DNA from 2 places in the Magnetospira sp. QH-2 genome. Region 2 is predicted to be linked to the other one. Evidence: predicted binding sites of a transcription regulator. Region 2 holds the regulator's gene; the other holds the start of a gene.
What was found. Region 2 encodes LexA, which represses DNA repair genes until DNA is damaged. Its sites were predicted from a motif close to ATGTTCTANTTTGGTTC; they were not measured.

Region 1: a site for LexA is predicted at 4,973-4,989, ahead of MGMAQ_RS11560 (error-prone DNA polymerase). Genes of this name have one in related genera too.

The regions. Positions count from the first base shown of each region.
Region 1 covers NZ_FO538765.1:2,443,553-2,451,921, forward strand. Annotated here, with positions in the region: gene MGMAQ_RS11525 (ABC transporter ATP-binding protein) at 1-81, shown strand, start outside; gene MGMAQ_RS21090 (hypothetical protein) at 114-290, shown strand; one part of gene MGMAQ_RS20425 (IS5 family transposase) at 370-690, shown strand; one part of gene MGMAQ_RS20425 (IS5 family transposase) at 693-1,130, shown strand; partial or broken gene MGMAQ_RS11545 (IS1380 family transposase) at 1,561-2,899, opposite strand; gene MGMAQ_RS20735 (hypothetical protein) at 2,970-3,509, opposite strand; gene MGMAQ_RS11555 (hypothetical protein) at 3,502-4,677, opposite strand; gene MGMAQ_RS11560 (error-prone DNA polymerase) at 5,020-8,172, shown strand; gene ppc (phosphoenolpyruvate carboxylase) at 8,218-8,369, opposite strand, start outside.
Region 2 covers NZ_FO538765.1:2,096,693-2,105,061, forward strand. Annotated here, with positions in the region: gene MGMAQ_RS19575 (tetratricopeptide repeat-containing sulfotransferase family protein) at 1-1,880, opposite strand, end outside; gene MGMAQ_RS09930 (aminodeoxychorismate/anthranilate synthase component II) at 2,009-2,596, shown strand; gene trpD (anthranilate phosphoribosyltransferase) at 2,593-3,618, shown strand; gene trpC (indole-3-glycerol phosphate synthase TrpC) at 3,611-4,414, shown strand; gene moaC (cyclic pyranopterin monophosphate synthase MoaC) at 4,417-4,893, shown strand; gene glp (gephyrin-like molybdotransferase Glp) at 4,895-6,088, shown strand; gene MGMAQ_RS09955 (hypothetical protein) at 6,184-6,576, opposite strand; gene lexA (transcriptional repressor LexA) at 6,738-7,454, shown strand; gene MGMAQ_RS09965 (IS110 family transposase) at 7,838-8,369, opposite strand, start outside.

The sequences.
Region 1 (8,369 bases), 350 kb from region 2:
ATCGCCACCCACAACCCGGACCTGGCGGCCCGCATGGACCGGGTGGTGAGCCTCGAGGAAGGCCTGCTGGTGGCGAGATAGATATCCTCGTTGGTCCCGTAATCCCCGGCCCAATGGAGGCGGCGCTGATCCGCATGGGTGCGCTCGGCCACTGGTTTGGCGCGGATGGCCCGGATTTCCTCCGGCTTGGGCGGCGCCATGCCATCCCAGGTATCCTCGGGATCGAATTGGAGCGGTGGCGGGCCCTTGGCCAGGGCCTGTTCGACGTGGATGGGCATGCGCTCAACTAGGCTCAGGACCCATAAAAGGGATTCCCAATAGTCGGTGGACATGATTCCCTTCCCTGGAATTTTAGGGAGGGGAAAGCCGATGCAGAGCCATCATTTCTGGTTGTCCGACAAACAATTCGAACGCCTTCAACCGTTGCTGCCGAACAAAACAAGAGGCGTCCCGCGCGTCGATGACCGGCGGGTGATCAGCGGCATCATCCATGTTCTTCGCCACGGCTTGATGTGGCGTGACGCGCCCGTCGCCTATGGACCGCACAAGACCCTGTACAACCGCTTCGTCCGTTGGAGCGAGGCCGGAGTGTTCGACCGGATCTTCGCCACCCTGGCCGCCGAAAGCACGGCCACCCATACGGTGATGATCGACGCCACCCATCTCAAGGCCCACAGGACGGCGGCGAGCCTGCTCAAAAAGGGGCTGTTCCCCGCCGTATCGGGCGCACCAAGGGCGGCCTGAATTCGAAACTGCATGCCGCCTGCGATGCCGATGGAAAGCCCCTGATCCTGCTGCTGACCGAAGGACAAGTCAGCGACTATCGCGGCGCCGACACCATGCTCCCTGCATTCCCTGATGCCGACGACCTGATCGCCGACAGGGGATACGACAGCGACCGTTTCCGCCAGGCCCTGCTTGATCTCGGCATCGAGCCCTGCATTCCAGGTCGCTCGAACCGCAAAGAGGAAATCCTTTACGATAAAGCCCTCTACAAGCAGCGAAACTTGATCGAGCGCATGTTCGGTCGGCTCAAGGACTGGCGGCGTATCGCCACCCGCTACGACCGTTGCGCCCATACCTTCATGAGCGCAATCTGCATCGCCGCAACCGTCATCTTCTGGTTATGAGTCCTGAGCCTAGTTCCATCCACTGAAAGGATGTGCGAGGCCCAGGGAGTAAAGCTCCACCCCCCCCCTCCGATTAGAGCTAACCCCGTCAAAACCAAGACAAGGGTGAAACGTGTTCTAAAACGCATGACTAAAGCACTCAATTTTTCAACTTGCTAATACCGTGGCTTCATTTTCAAAGAGGGTCTTGTCGTCAACCTAAACGGTTGAAGTTGAAACTTTCCATGCCGGATTGCGTCGCGAATAACCTGTTCATCAGGTTTCGCAAGGTTCTTCGGGTCCGCACCTAACCCGAATTATTCATGAGTCTCCCTGGCATCGCAACGGCCACGGGTCCTCGGCCGGGTTGACGGCCTAATTTTGGTTTTGATTTTTCAGGCGTTTGGGGGTTGATCATCGGGGACTGAGGGGCGGCTCGCTGCCGCGGTTTTCACGGGCCCTGGGAGGCGACTTTCCCGGCCATGGCGATCAGGGGTGTTTTGTATGGATATGCCGTCGGCAAGGCGACGGTTATGCGGGATTTGAGTTCCTCGATGCGTACGGCGATTTTGAGGAAAGACCGTCGCAGCGTCTCGAAGGTGGCGTTTTTCCAGATTGATTTCCGGGGCGCGGCGTTTCGCAGTTTAAGCAACAGCCAATAGGCTCCGGTATGGAGGAACAGTCGGAACTGGTTGGCCTCCCAGCGGTGACACGAGGTGCGGTCGGACTTGGTGTAGAGTTTGTGCTCCTTGATCATGTTCTCCATTTTGCCCCGCGCGCAGTAGACCTTTTCATAGAGGGTTTTGGCCCGGCCTGCCAGATTGGTGACGATGAAACGGATGTCGGAACCTTTTGCGGTGGCCTCGACCCGGGCGATAACGGTTCGTTCCCGCTTCCAGCTCTTGGCCGCGTAGGCCGTTTGAAAGAACCGGCGTATCTTTTCCTTGCCTGATGTTGCCCGGCGCACGGCCACGTCCTCGCCCCAGGGTTGGCCGATTTCCTTGAGCCGCCCATTGGAGGACAGGCCGAAGATATAACCGCAGCCTCGGCTTTCCAGCCAGTCCATGACCTCGGGCGTGCCGTAATGGCCGTCCCCGCGCACGGTGATATGAACCCGGGGCCAGTTGTTCAGGATGCGGGTAACGACATGGCGCAAGACCGTCGCGCGCTCCGCGCCCGAAGGCCGCTTGCCGGGCCGCAACAGGGACAGGATCGGCTTTCCGGTGGCGGCGTCATAGATATGGATCGGCTGGAAGCAGTAATCATCGTAATGGCTGTTGAACAAGGCCAACTGTTGGCCGCCGTGAACCGCATCGCCGGTGTCGTCGATGTCGAGCGTGATGTGTTCGGGAACGCGGGCGAAGTTTCGCAAAACAGATCGATCATCGACAAATCCATGCGGGCCAGTTGCCGCCAGGTCGGCGCGTTCTCCAACCGCGACAGGGTCGGCTGGCTCATCAAGTCCCGGCCCTCTCCGACAGCCGCCCGCAGGCCAGCTTGAAGGCCGGATCGACGCGCAGGGCGTCCAGATCGTCGCAATCCTCATAGCCGCAGGCAATGGCGAACATCCGCGCCCGGATCATATCGTCGAAACCATGGATCACACTCCCCGGATCGCGGGTGTCGGGAAGATGCGAGGCCAAAAGATCGGCCAAACCGAGGTCACGTTCGATCTCGCGCAGAACCAGAACGCCGCCGTCGGATGACAAACGGCCGCCGTCGAAACGGGCGTGGATTTCCTTGCCGCCGACGGGTGACAAACCGGGCAGATATGGGCTAAATTCCTTCATGGCGACCGTAGGTGAAAATGGTGTCGTGGTTTTGGCTTGGACACCATAAACTCTACGATAATTCAACCATTTAAGCTACGTTCGCCACCCTTTTCGGCCACGGATCGTGAATAATTCGGGCTAGATCCCTACCCACCTTATTATTGTATAGATCCATCAATCGCTCATCATCTGGATTCTCGCTACTGATTTCATGAGCATCTGAAATACTCTTCGCCCTATCGGCACCGAGCGGCTTCGCCATCTTGTAGCTCCACAAACCATGCCGGAACGCATCCACTTCATTGTTGTGGAGATTTTGCGTTTTATACTCATTGGCGGTGGCTGCCTTTGCATCATTGGCAAATCCGTGCGCCTCAAACGCAGACTGCGGATCATCGAAAGCTATCCCCCAATGCCCCTGACCACCTGGATTGAATCCCAGACGTCCATAGAGATCCCCCGGATCAACAGGTTGATTGGTTGGATGTTGGAACGGTGTTGATTGAGAAGCAGGTTGGGTTGGATTGGATGATAGTTTATGGGCTTGTATCCTGTGCAGATTCGGGTTCTGGTTGGGGTTGGCGATGTGCCGTCCCTGGGCATCATACCAGTTTCCATGCTCATCCATGGAGACCCCTTGGGCCGGTTCCCGCAGCCCATAGTGCGCCTCGACCAGGCGCACAAGGTCCGGATCGGCCGTCGGGCCCGAGGCGCTTGATCACATCATCGGCGCGCTGGCGGTTGATCCTGGCGTCTTCCGAGCGGGCGCCATCGGCGCCGAAGGGGGCATGGCCCGTGGCATGGCCCGTGGGCGCGCCGACTTCGCTGTTGAGCTTGTAGAACGCGGTGGTTTCGGTCTGGATATCCTCGTTGGTCCAGTAGTCCTCGGCCCAATGGAGGCGGCGCTGATCCGCATGGGTGCGCTCGGCCACCGGCTTGGCGCGGATGGCCCGGATTTCCTCGGGCTTGGGCGGGGCCATGCCGTCCCAGGTATCCTCGGGATCGGATTGGAGTGGTGGCGGGCTCTTGGCCAGGGCCTGTTCGACGTGGATGGGCGTTTCCTCTGGCCTGCGCGGGATGGCGGGTTGCGGTGCCGGTTGCGGCGCCGATCGCACGGGTGTCACGCCCAGCTTGCGGGCCAGGAAGCCGGGTTGGGCCTGGGTTGCCTGGGCCTGCTTTGCTTGGGCCTGCTTTGCCTGGGCCTTTTGGGCCTGCATGCGGGCCTGGTGGGTCTTGCGGGCCTGGGCCTCCTGTTGGCGTTCGGCGACCTGGGCCTGGCGGCGGGCTTGGATCCGCTGGCTGGCGGCTTTTTGCTCGGCGGCTTTCTTATCCTGATGGAACTTCCAGGCGGCATCGGAATCGGCCTGGGCCGCCTTGAGATTGGCCGCCTCCTGGCGCTTGTTGAAGGCCCGGGTCTGGCGGTCGGTGGGATCGGCGCCGAGGGTCGGGGCCGCCAAAGAGGACGGAGCCAGGGGATCGGCAAGGGTCGGCGCTGGTAAGGGCGCGGGGGCTCCTTCGACGGGCTCAGGATGAAGGGTTGGGGCCTCAGGATGAAGGGTCGGGACCTCATCGAACAGCGACCCGCCCCTCAGGGAGGTGTCCGAGCCATAAGATGACAGGCCACCGCCGAAATCGGGTGTCGTGCCGAAGTCCGGGGACTGGTTCGCCAAGGGCGCCGGGGCGCTGGGCTGGCTTTCGCCGAAGGAAAACAGGGAATTGTCCGACGAAGAGGCCCCCTTGGAGCCCTTGGCGCCCTTGGTGGCGGAATCTGGCATGGCGCTATCGAGACTTCCCATGAGGAACTCCTTTCGTGATTGGGTCGAGGATATAAGCGCCTAATGGCACCTTTTTATTCCGATGAATTGTTTTTGTTCCCTTCATACTTTGCTCTAAATAGGAATTTATCAAGAACTTTAATCGGAAAAGAAGGTATTTCCCACCTTAGCCATGATCATGGGCGGTTCAGAGCACTCCGTCAGGACCACAGTCGCTCTACCTCTCCTCTCATCCTCCCCAATCCTGCCCAGAACTGCGTAGGCGTAACACATACTTTCCGCGAACCTTCTCACCTCCCTCCCCTGTCATCCTTCTGGACTCAAAAAGAACATTTAATGTACATTTATCCCAAGGAGACTCCCATGCCCGATGCCCCCGGCTATATCGATCTACAGGTGACCAGCGCCTATTCGTTCCTGCGTGGGGCATCCCATACGGAGGAGCTGGTCAACACGGCGGCCATGCTGGGGCGGCGGGCCATGGGGCTGAGCGACCGCAACTCCCTGGCCGGGGTGGTACGGGCCCATGTGGCAGCCCGTGCGGCGGGCATCCGGCTGATCGTCGGTGTGCGACTGGATCTGATGGATGCGCCGTCGCTGCTGGTCTACCCCCGCGACCGGGCGGCCTACGGGCGGCTCTGCCGGATGCTGACCACCGGGCGCAGGCGGGCCAGAAAAGGCGAATGCCACCTAACCCAGATGGACCTGGGCGATCTGGGGACGAATCAGGTGGTCATCGCCCTGCCGCCACCAGAGAAAACGCAAGAGGAGATACAAGAGACCTTCCCAGACTGGCTATCCAGCCTGAAAAATAAGTTTAGAAATTTTCTGTATCTTGCTGTTTCAAATAGATTTGATGGGGAGGATAACGCCCGCTTGGAGAGGGTCGCGACTTGGGCGGGCACGGCAGACATCCCCCTGGTCGCCACCCATGACCTGCTCATGCACCACCCGGACCGGCGCCCCTTGCTGGATGTGATGACGGGGATCCGGCGCCATGTGACCCTGGATCAGGCGGGTCTTCAGCTCTCCCCCCATGCCGAACGTCACCCCAAGCGGGCCGAGGTCATGGCACGATTGTTCCAGGCCTATCCGGAAGCCTTGGCGAACACGCTGGAGATTGCCGAGACCTGCCCCTTCTCCCTGGACGAATTGCGCTACGAATACCCCGAGGACCCGGTGCCCGCGGGCCGCACGGCACAGGAGGAACTGGAGCACCAAACCATGCTGGGCGCGGAGACCCGCTATCCCTGGGGTGTCCCCCTTAAAGTGATGGATCAGATTAAGCACGAGCTCAGCCTCATCCATCAATTGAGCTTTGCCCCTTACTTCCTTACAGTTCATGACATTGTTCAGTTCGCTCGAGGGCGCGGCATCCTTTGTCAGGGGCGCGGCTCGGCGGCCAATTCGGCGGTCTGCTACTGCCTGGGCATCACGGCGGTGGACCCGGACCGCATCGAAGGGCTGTTCGAGCGCTTCGTCTCCGCCGAGCGTGGCGAGCCTCCTGATATCGATGTGGACTTCGAGCATGAGCGCCGCGAAGAAGTCATCCAATATATCTATGAAAAATACGGTCGCGAGCGGGCCGGGCTGACCGCCGCCGTGATCACCTATCGCGGCAAGAGCGCCTTGCGCGAGGTGGGCCGCGTGCTGGGTTTTTCCGAGGATCTGATCGTCGCCATGCAGGGGGCGGGCTGGCGACGCTCGTTGGAAGATATCGAGGCCGGGCATCTGCGCGAGGCCGGGCTCGATCCGCGCGACCCGGGCATTCGCCGCTGGTTGGCCCTGGCCGCCGAACTGACCGGATTCCCGCGCCACCTGACCCAGCATACGGGCGGCTTCGTGCTGACCCGGGGGCCGCTCTGCGAGGTGGTGCCCATCGAGAACGCCGCCATGGACGACCGCACGGTGATCCAGTGGGACAAGAACGACCTGGATGCCCTGGGCATTCTCAAGATCGATGTGCTGGCCCTGGGCATGCTGACCTGCGTGCGCAAGGCTTTGGACCTGATTGCCCGGCACGAGGGCAAGCGCCTGGGCCTGGCCGACATTCCACCCGAGGACCCGGCGACTTACGAAATGTTAAGCCGGGCGGACTCGGTGGGGGTATTCCAGGTGGAAAGTCGGGCCCAGATGTCCATGCTGCCGCGTCTCAAGCCTAAGGTGTTCTATGACCTGGTGATCGAAGTGGCCATCGTCCGCCCCGGCCCCATCCAGGGGGACATGGTGCATCCCTACCTGCGACGGCGGCAGGGCAAGGAGGTCGTGACCTATCCGTCCAAGGAACTGGAACAGGTACTGGGCAAGACCCTCGGCGTGCCTTTGTTCCAGGAACAGGCCATGCGCATCGCCATCGTCGGCGCCGGGTTCACCCCCGCCGAGGCCGACGGCCTGCGCCGGGCCATGGCCACCTTCCGCCGCTTCGGCCAGATCCATAGCTATGAACAGCGCTTCCTCGAAGGCATGGCGGCCAAGGGCTACGAGCCGGAGTTCGCCGCCCGCTGCTTCAAACAGATCGAGGGCTTCGCCGACTACGGCTTTCCGGAAAGCCATGCCGCCAGCTTCGCCTTACTGGTCTATGTGTCGGCCTGGCTGAAATGCCATCATCCGGCGGCTTTCGCCTGTGCCCTGCTTAACAGCCAGCCCATGGGCTTCTATGCCCCGGCGCAGATCATCCGCGATGCCCGTGATCATGGGGTGACAGTCTATCCGGTGGACATCAATTATTCCGATTGGGACAACAGCCTGGAGTCCGCTCCCGACGGCAGCCCCGCCCTGCGCCTGGGCCTGCGGCAGGTGAAAGGACTGGCCGCCATCGATGGCGAGGCGCTGGCCGCGGCGCGGGGCAACGGCTATGGCGAGTTGGCCGATCTCAACCGGCGGGCCGGGCTAAAGCGCGGGCCACTGACCGCCCTGGCCGAGGCCGATGCCTATGGCTCGTTGGGGCTGCCCCGGCGGCAGGCCCTATGGGCGGTGAAGGGGCTTGATTGCGATCCCCTGCCCCTGTTCGCTTTCGCGGATGACCGTGAAACCCCCGTGATCCTGCCCGAGGAAAGCCTGGGCGAGCAGGTGGTGGCGGACTACAAGAGCCTCTATCTGTCCCTCAAGGCCCACCCTGTGGGCGTATTGCGCGACCAGTTCCCCATCGGGGTGATGCCCTGTGCCGAACTGGAAAGAGTCCCCACGGATCGCCCAGTGACGGTGGCCGGATTGACTATTGGGCGACAACGCCCCGGTGGCGCCAACGGGGTGATCTTCGTCACCCTGGAGGACGAGACCGGGGTGGCCAACCTGATCGTCTGGCCAACCGTGTTCGAGCGCCTGCGCCGCCCGGTCCTGCGGGCCGGACTGATGATTGCCACCGGCATGGTGCAACGGGAAGACCGGGTCATTCATGTGATCGTTCGGGATGTGCAGGATGCCACGCCATTGCTGCTGGGGCTGGACCGACCGGAATCCGTGCCACAATCGGTCGAGCCCCGCAGTCTCGGCCTGCGGTCCCGGGATTTTCATTGATGGCCATGGTCCATGTCCGGCCCCGCGGGGCCGGGATCGCACCGGCTACCCGGTATTCCGCATTCCCGTGGCCAGGGCATTGATGGATCGCAACAACGGCGTCAGCCAGCGCGTGGCTTCCTTGTCATGGTCTGCTGGAATGGACCGGTACCGGCGGAGCAACGCCACCTGGATATGGTTGATGGGATCCAAATAAG
Region 2 (8,369 bases):
TAGATCGGCTGAGTCACCTGATCATAGCTTGGGGTGCGTACCCGCCCCCGTTGCCGCGCGGTTTCGGCAAAATCCCTGAACGCGTCAGTCCACTCCAAACCGAGAAAATCCACCAGCGGTCCAAGCGTACCTTCGAAATCATCCACCAGGTCTTCGTAGCGGATGGTGTAAACCGCTGGATCGAACAGAGCCTCGTAGCGGCTCCACAGGCCGAATACGCGGTCGTAGAGCGTCGCCGCGCTCTCCAGCTCACGGAAATTGGCCATGGCGTCGTTTTGCTTGAAGTTCTGCATAAAGCAACTCAGCACACAGTCGCAGGGATGGCGCAGGGCAAGGATAAAGCGAGCCTTGGGAAACAGGCGGCAGATCAATCCGGCTTCGACCATATTCAATGGCATCTTGTCGACGATATGGGGGACGTCGCCGGCTTCGTCGCGAAATGTCTCCAATCGTTCGAAATACAGGTCCCGAAGCGTCCGGATCTCGTTCGGGTCAAGGGTGGCCAAGGCCTCCGGATTGCCCCTCTCCATGGCGGCCAAACGGGTACTCACGGCTTCGAGCATCGGACGTTCCTCGATGACCCCGACCAAGGGATGACTGCGGAGAATGCTATCCAACAGCGTGGTTCCCGAGCGCGGAAAGCCGACCAGGAATATGGGATCGAGTCGGTCGTCGAGCCCCTGTGCGCCGGTCCAGTCGTGAGGGTCAACCGTGGCAAACCAGGCGCCCAGGCGATCAATAAACGCCGCATATCCAGCCGGATTCACCTCCTGAGCCTGTTCCGTCCGCGCCGCCCATTCGTTGGATTGGCGGAAGTAATCAAAGGCTGCCGAGGGGTCATCAATACGGTCGCAAGCCTCGCCAAGCAATTGGGCGCGGGCAGCGTTAAAATGGGGATCTTCCGGTCCCGGCTCCCGCGCTTCGAGAATCTCTCTAACAGCTGAATAGGCCCCTTCGCGTTTTTTGACCATCGCTTGCCAAAGGGTCAGTCTCGGGTGATCTGGACAGGCCGCTTCCACCGCCGCTACGGCCTCTGTTAGCTCGTTGACTTGATTGGATTGTTCAAGCAATTCGATCAACGAATCGTGGGTTGCCGCACGCTGCGGTTCCAGCTCCAGAGCGCGATGGAAATGAACCTTTGCACGCTCCATGTCGCCCAGAAACCTTGCTGCAATGCCCAGATTGTGATGCGCCTCCGCCATGGTCGGCTCGAGGGCCAAGGCTTGCTCGAAATGGCCCAATGCCTTCTGCGTTTGATCCAATCGATGGCTGACCGCCCCCAGCTTCAAATGAGCAAGGGCATGGCGGGGCATGAGGTGCACGGCCTGACCATAGGCCGCCGCCGATTCTCGAAGCTGCCCCAGTCCTTCCAGGGCAATGCCCAGATTGTAGTGGGCCAAACCAAAGTCGGGCTTGAGGTGGATCGCTTCGAGAAAGGATTTTGCCGCTTCCTCGCCCTCATTCAAGGAAAGCTGCGACACGCCGATATTGTACCGAGCCTCGCAATAATCATGCTTCAGGCTCAATGCCTTGCGAAATTCATCAATGGCCTTGATGGATCGCCCCTGCGCTTCTAGGACCAGCCCTAGATTCGTATGGGCCTCGGCGCTTCCCGGATCATCGCGCAGCGCCTCTGCAATGTGTAGTTCCGCTTCATCCAGGCGTCCGGACTGATAGGCCGCGACCCCTAAATAGTGACGGGCATGGCTTTGATGCGGATCCTTGGCCAGCACCCGCCGATACAAGGCCTCGGCCTCGGCCACTCGGCCTGACTGGTGCAGAGTCAGAGCCTGTTGTAGCCACCCGATCCCCTCCTCGCTCGCCTGGGACCCGGCCCGCTTGGCTTCCCGTTCCCGTCGTCTTCGTTCCGCCCGGTTCATGGCACTCCCCGTGATTCGGCCACAGGATAGCTTGATCCAAGAAGCCTCGAAAGGCTTGACCCCAACCCGCCCTTGACGCCCTCCCCCCGCCTGGGCAGGATGGCCGCTCCGCTGAGAGAGAGGCATCCATGTTTCTGCTGATCGATAACTACGACAGCTTTACCTATAATCTGTGGCATTTCCTGAGCGAATTGGGCGCCACCGTCGAAGTGCACCGCAATGACGCGCTGACCGCCGACGAGGCTCTGGCCCTAAACCCGCAAGGCTTGATCATCTCACCGGGCCCTTGCGACCCTGATCAGGCAGGAATCTGCCTGGAACTGATCGACAAGGCGGCAGGCAAATTGCCTGTTCTGGGGGTCTGCCTCGGCCATCAATCCATCGGACAGGTCTTTGGCGGGAAAGTCGTGCGCGCGCCCACCTGCATGCATGGCAAACTGAGCCCGATCGCCCATACGGGAAAAGGGATTTTTGCCGGGTTGCGCAATCCCTTCACCGCCACCCGCTATCATTCCTTGCTCGTGGATCGCGAGAGCCTGCCCGATGACTTGCAGATCACGGCGGAAACCAAGGATGGCCTGATCATGGGATTGCAGCACAAGTCGCTGCCCATATTCGGTGTCCAATTTCATCCCGAGAGCATCGCTTCGGAGTTGGGGCACGACCTGTTACGAAATTTCCTGAAAATCACCTCCAAGGAGCCTTTGGCGGCATGAGCGATACGGCCCACTACCTAAAACCCCTTCTGGCCCAGGTGGCCGACGGCGTCTCCATGAGCGAGGACGAAGCGGCCCAGGCCTTTGAAATCATCATGTCCGGCCATGCCACCGACGCCCAGATCGGCGCCTTTTTGATGGCATTGCGGCTGCGCGGCGAGACGGTGGAGGAAATCACCGGCGCCGTGCGCACCATGCGCGCCAAGATGCTCACCGTCACCGCTCCGGACGGCGCCATGGATATTGTCGGCACCGGCGGCGATGCCTCGGGCACCTACAACATCTCCACCGCCTCGGCCTTCGTGGTCGCCGGTTGCGGCATCCCCATCGCCAAGCACGGCAACAAGGCCCTGTCGTCCAAGTCCGGCGCCGCCGACGTCCTGACCAGCCTGGGCGTGAATATCGGTGCTGAAATGGATGTGGTGGAAAAAGCCATAGCCGAGGCCGGGATTGGCTTCCTGATGGCCCCGCGCCATCATAGCGCCATGAAATACGTAGGCGCTCCCCGGGTTGAGATGGGAATCCGCACCATCTTCAACCTGCTCGGCCCCATGTCCAATCCCGCCGGGGTCAAACGGCAGATGACCGGCGTCTTCTCCCGTGACTGGGTCCGCCCCATGGCCGAGGTTCTGGGTCGCCTGGGCTGCGAGAAGGCCTGGGTGGTGCATGGCTCCGATGGTCTCGATGAACTGACCACCACCGGCCCCTCCTTTGTTGCCGAACTGAAGGATGGCGCAGTTGCCGAGTTCGAGGTCTCGCCTGCCGACGCGGGCCTGCCCATGGCGGCACCGGAAGACCTCAAGGGGGCCGACCCGGAAACCAACGCCAAAGCCCTGCGCGATGTGCTGGGTGGGACAGAGGGTGCCTATCGCGACGTGGTGCTGTTGAATGCGGCCGCCTCCTTGGTGGTTGCCGACAAGGCCGGGGATCTGAAACAAGGCGTGGCCCAGGCCGCCGACAGCATCGAGTCCGGCAAGGCATTGGCGGCATTGGACAAATTGGTCGCGCTGACCAATGGATAATGTGCTCGACAAGATCTGCGCCGACAAACGCGACCATGTGGCCCGCTGCAAGGCTGACCGCTCCCTGGCCGATGTGGAGCGTGCCGCCAAATCCGCCGAACCCACCCGTGGATTTGCCGAGGCCCTGACCCAGGCCGTGGCGGAAGGTGGACACGGCCTGATCGCGGAAATCAAAAAGGCGTCGCCCTCAAAAGGCCTGATTCGCGGTGATTTCGATCCCGAAACGTTGGCCGCCGCCTATGAGGCCGGAGGCGCTTCTTGCCTGTCCGTACTCACGGATCAACCCTACTTTCAGGGCCATGATGACTATCTGGTGGCTGCCCGATCGGTGGTCGATTTGCCGGTCCTGCGCAAGGATTTCATGGTCGATCCCTATCAGGTCACCGAGGCCAGGTCCTTAGGTGCCGATTGCATCTTGTTGATCATGGCGGCGCTGGATGACGGCCTGGCCAAGGAGCTTGAATCGGCAGCCATGGACTGGGGCATGGATGTGCTGATCGAAATCCACGATGGCGAGGAATTGGACCGGGCCTTGGCGCTGCGCTCTCCCCTGCTCGGCATCAACAACCGCAACCTCAAGACCTTGGAGGTCAGTTTGGCCACCACCGAGACACTGGCCCCCCGCGTGCCCACGGACCGCCATCTGGTCTGCGAAAGCGGATTGTTCTCCGCCAAGGACCTGCATCGCATGTCCAAAGTTGGCGCCCACCGGTTTTTGATCGGTGAGTCTCTGATGCGTCAACCGGATGTGGCGGCGGCGACCAAGGCCATCCTCGCCCCGATCGAGGACCTCTGAGAATGGCGGAATTCTCTCATTTTGACACCAATGGCAACGCGGTCATGGTGGATGTGTCCAAAAAAGACAGCACCGAACGCACCGCCACGGCCGAGGGAAAGGTTTTGGTCTCGCAGGAAACCATGGACCTGATCCAGGGCAAGGGCTTCAAGAAAGGCGACGTGCTCGGCGTGGCCCAACTGGCCGGCATCATGGGCGCCAAACGGACCCCCGATCTGATTCCCTTGTGCCACCCCCTGGCCCTGACGTCGGTCAAAGTCGATCTGTCGTGCGACCTGGTGGATACCGCCGTGGTCATTTCCGCCACCTGCAAGCTGGCCGGTAGGACCGGGGTGGAGATGGAAGCCCTGACAGCCGTCGCGGTCGCCGCCCTGACCGTCTATGACATGTGCAAGGCGGTGGACAAGGGCATGCGGATCACCGACATTCGGCTCACCCACAAGGCCGGAGGCAAATCCGGCACCTATGAGGCCCCCTGATATGATTTCGGTTGCGGAAGCCCTAGAAACAGTCCTTTCCGGTATCGTAACATTATCGGCGGAGACAATCTCCGTCGCCGATGCGGTGGACCGTGTGTTGGCCGAGGATGTCTCGGCCCGGCTCACCCAGCCGCCCATGGCGGTTTCGGCCATGGATGGTTACGCGGTGCGGGCTTGCGACGTGAAATCGGTCCCCACGGCCTTGACCTGCGTCGGCGCCGCTCCCGCCGGAGGGACCTATGAGGGTGCGGTCTCCGAGGGCGAATGTGTGCGAATCTTCACCGGCGCCCCCATCCCCGCCGGGACCGATGCGGTGATTATGCAAGAAGACACCGCCCGTGAGGGCGACCGGGTGTTGGTCAAGGAACCCTACCAGAGCGGCAAATTCGTCCGCCAGGCGGGCTTGGACTTTTCCGCGGGCAAAGTGCTTTTGCGCGCCGGGCATCGGCTCAAGGCCCGCGATATCGGGCTCTGTGCTGCCATGAACGTGCCTTGGCTCCGGGTAACCCGAAAGCCCCGGGTGGCAATCTTGGCCACCGGTGATGAATTGGTCATGCCCGGGGACCCGGTGGGGCCAAGCCAGATCATCAGCTCCAATAGCCTGGCCGTGGCCGCCTTCGTGCGAAAGCTTGGGGGCGACCCGCTTGACCTGGGTATTGCCCGCGACACCCCGGAGGCCTTGGATTCATTGCTTGCCGGCGCTGACCGGGCGGATCTTCTGGTGACCTTGGGGGGCGCGTCTGTAGGCGATCATGATCTGGTTGTCGATGGTCTGACCGAACGCGGCTTTGAACTGGGCTTCCACAAGATCGCCATGCGTCCCGGCAAGCCCTTGATCTTTGGTCATGTGGGCAGTACGGCTGTGCTCGGTCTACCGGGCAATCCGGTCTCGGCAGGGGTGACGTCCGTGCTGTTCTTGCGCCCGGCCTTGGAAAAGATGGCCGGCCTGCCGCCCTCGGCTCTCCCCCGGGATACCGCGACGCTGGGCTGCGACCTGCCGGAAAACGACCGGCGACAGGACTATCTGCGCGCCGATTTGTACCGGGAACGGGACGGCACCTTCATTGCCACCCCTTTCGACAAACAAGACAGCGCCATGCTGGCTCTCTTCGCCCGCGCCGACTGTCTGGTGGTGCGCACCCCCTTCGCCCCGCCCGCCAAGGCCGGTGACAAGGTTGATATCATTCGGTTCTAGATCACGTCATGTTTGATCGGATTCGATCAAACATGACGTGATCGATTCCAATAAGGTCGCGCGTGTCTAGCGGGTCCGATTGGACCCGACATGCGCTAGCGGAATACCCGCATGGCAATGTTGACCACCCGCATCTGTTCGGTGGTCAGGTTGACCCCCCGCTGCCGCACCGCGACCAGATCCACCACCATGTTTTCCCGCTGAGGCTCCAAGGCGTATCGGCACAAGATGGTATCGCGCTGCATGGTCGGCTGGGCCTGCCGTTGCGATGTCACGGCCACACGATAGGGAATCGTGATGTTGAGGCTGCCTTCGCCCTCCCAGACCCGGGGCTCATCGGCGGTGGTTTCACCCAAATTCCGATTGAGGAAATTCAGCACCGTCGTGCAATGGCGGGTTTCCATCACACCGGGGGCCAGCTCCTCGGCACAGGCTCCCAGCAACAGCAAAGGCGATATCAATAGGATCCAGGCCAAAAATGGTCGCATGAAGGCTCCATTGGTTTGGGTCTCCAGAATACCCGTTTGGACGAAGAAGGAACAGAGATCCCTTGACCTTGAGATGGAACTAAAGTAGAACGAGTATTGAGTTTGGCTTTTGTTCCCTGCCCCTTGCCGGGATGGGACCCATTGAACGGGAAACCGCACGGATGTTGACCAAGAAACAGTATGAACTCCTGACCTTCATCGATGCCCGCCTACGGGAATCCGGAGTCTCGCCCTCCTATGACGAGATGAAGGACGCCTTGGGACTGGCCTCCAAATCAGGCATTCACCGGCTGATCACCGGCCTGGAGGAACGCGGCTTTATCCGCCGCCTGCCCCATCGGGCTCGGGCGCTCGAAGTGGTCAAGCTGCCGGAAAACATCGACGATGCCCTGCCCCCGGCCCCGGCAAAAACCCGCGATGCCTTTGCCCCCAACGTCATTCAGGCCGATTTCCGCATTCTCGGCTCCGAACCGGCGCGGCCTTCCGACGACACGGTCCGCTTGCCGCTTTATGGGCGCATTGCCGCGGGCACCCCAATCGAAGCCCTGCGCGACCCGGGCAGCGCGGTGGAAGTTCCCGCCGGGCTGCTGGCTCAGGGACGCGGCGATCACTATACCCTTGAAGTGGATGGGGATTCCATGATCGAGGCAGGCATTCTCGATGGCGACACGGTGATCATTCAGCAATGCAGCGCCGCCGATACGGGCGAGATCGTTGTGGCCTTGGTGGAAAATCAGGAAGTCACGTTAAAACGGCTGCGCAAGAAGGGGCACTCCGTGGCTCTGGAACCGGCCAATGCCCGCTACGAAACCCGCATCTATGGCCCGGATCAAGTGCAGATTCAGGGGCGCCTTGTCGGTCTGCTGCGCCAGTATTGATCCTTGTGTGGATTTTGGAATCGATGTTCCTTTCGGTGCCCACGCCAATCAATGATAGGACCCTCGTTTCCATCAAACGAGTGCGTGCCGGGTCCAATTGGACCCCTTGGACAGGCGCGACGTGATCTAACAGGCTGCTTCTGTAATCGAGTCATTTGAGTCAAGCTGATTTCCAAGCCGTCGGTTTGAACCTGGGGTATGTGGCGCCCTTTGCTTCTGTCCGCGGTCGACGTCGTCGCCGCATGATGGGGATCAAGGGGGATCGGGTGCAGCAATCTGAAAAGCGTGGTCTTACGCCACTGCAGCCTGCGCGCTGTCATCCGAGCCCCGCGCGTCGCCACGCGTCCTGGCCGCCCTTCAGGCGATCTCGGTTTTCGTTGTGTTTAGATGGCGGTCTCCTCCTTGCGGTACTGGAAGTCCGTGCCGTCGATCCACATGCGATGCATGATTACGGCGAGACGCCGGGCAACGGCTACCTTGGCGCGTTTCATCCCGCGCCTTTTGGCGACCGCGAGCCCCCAGTGTTTGAGCCAGGACCAACGGCGGGTTCGAGTGAGAAGTGCATTGGCGGCCTCGAACAAAAGCCAACGAACCATGGCATCTCCGCACTTGCTGATGGGGCCGCTTCGGTCCTGCTCTCCCGAGGCGTATCTGCGTGGGACAAGCCCGAAGTGGGCGCCGACCATGACCGACTTTTGAAACCGTTCCGGCACGTCGAGTCCTGTCCTGAAAGCGAGGGCGGTAACCGGGCCGACGCCGGGAACGGTCATCAGGCGTCGGCAAACGCTATCATCGCGCGCAGCGGCATGAACCTGCCGGTCGAGCTTGTCGAGTTGTTCGAGCAAGGCTTGGCGCGCAAGCAAGAGCGGCTCGGCGGCTGCGCTGAGGTGCGGGTTATCAGCCGTCAATTCCCGA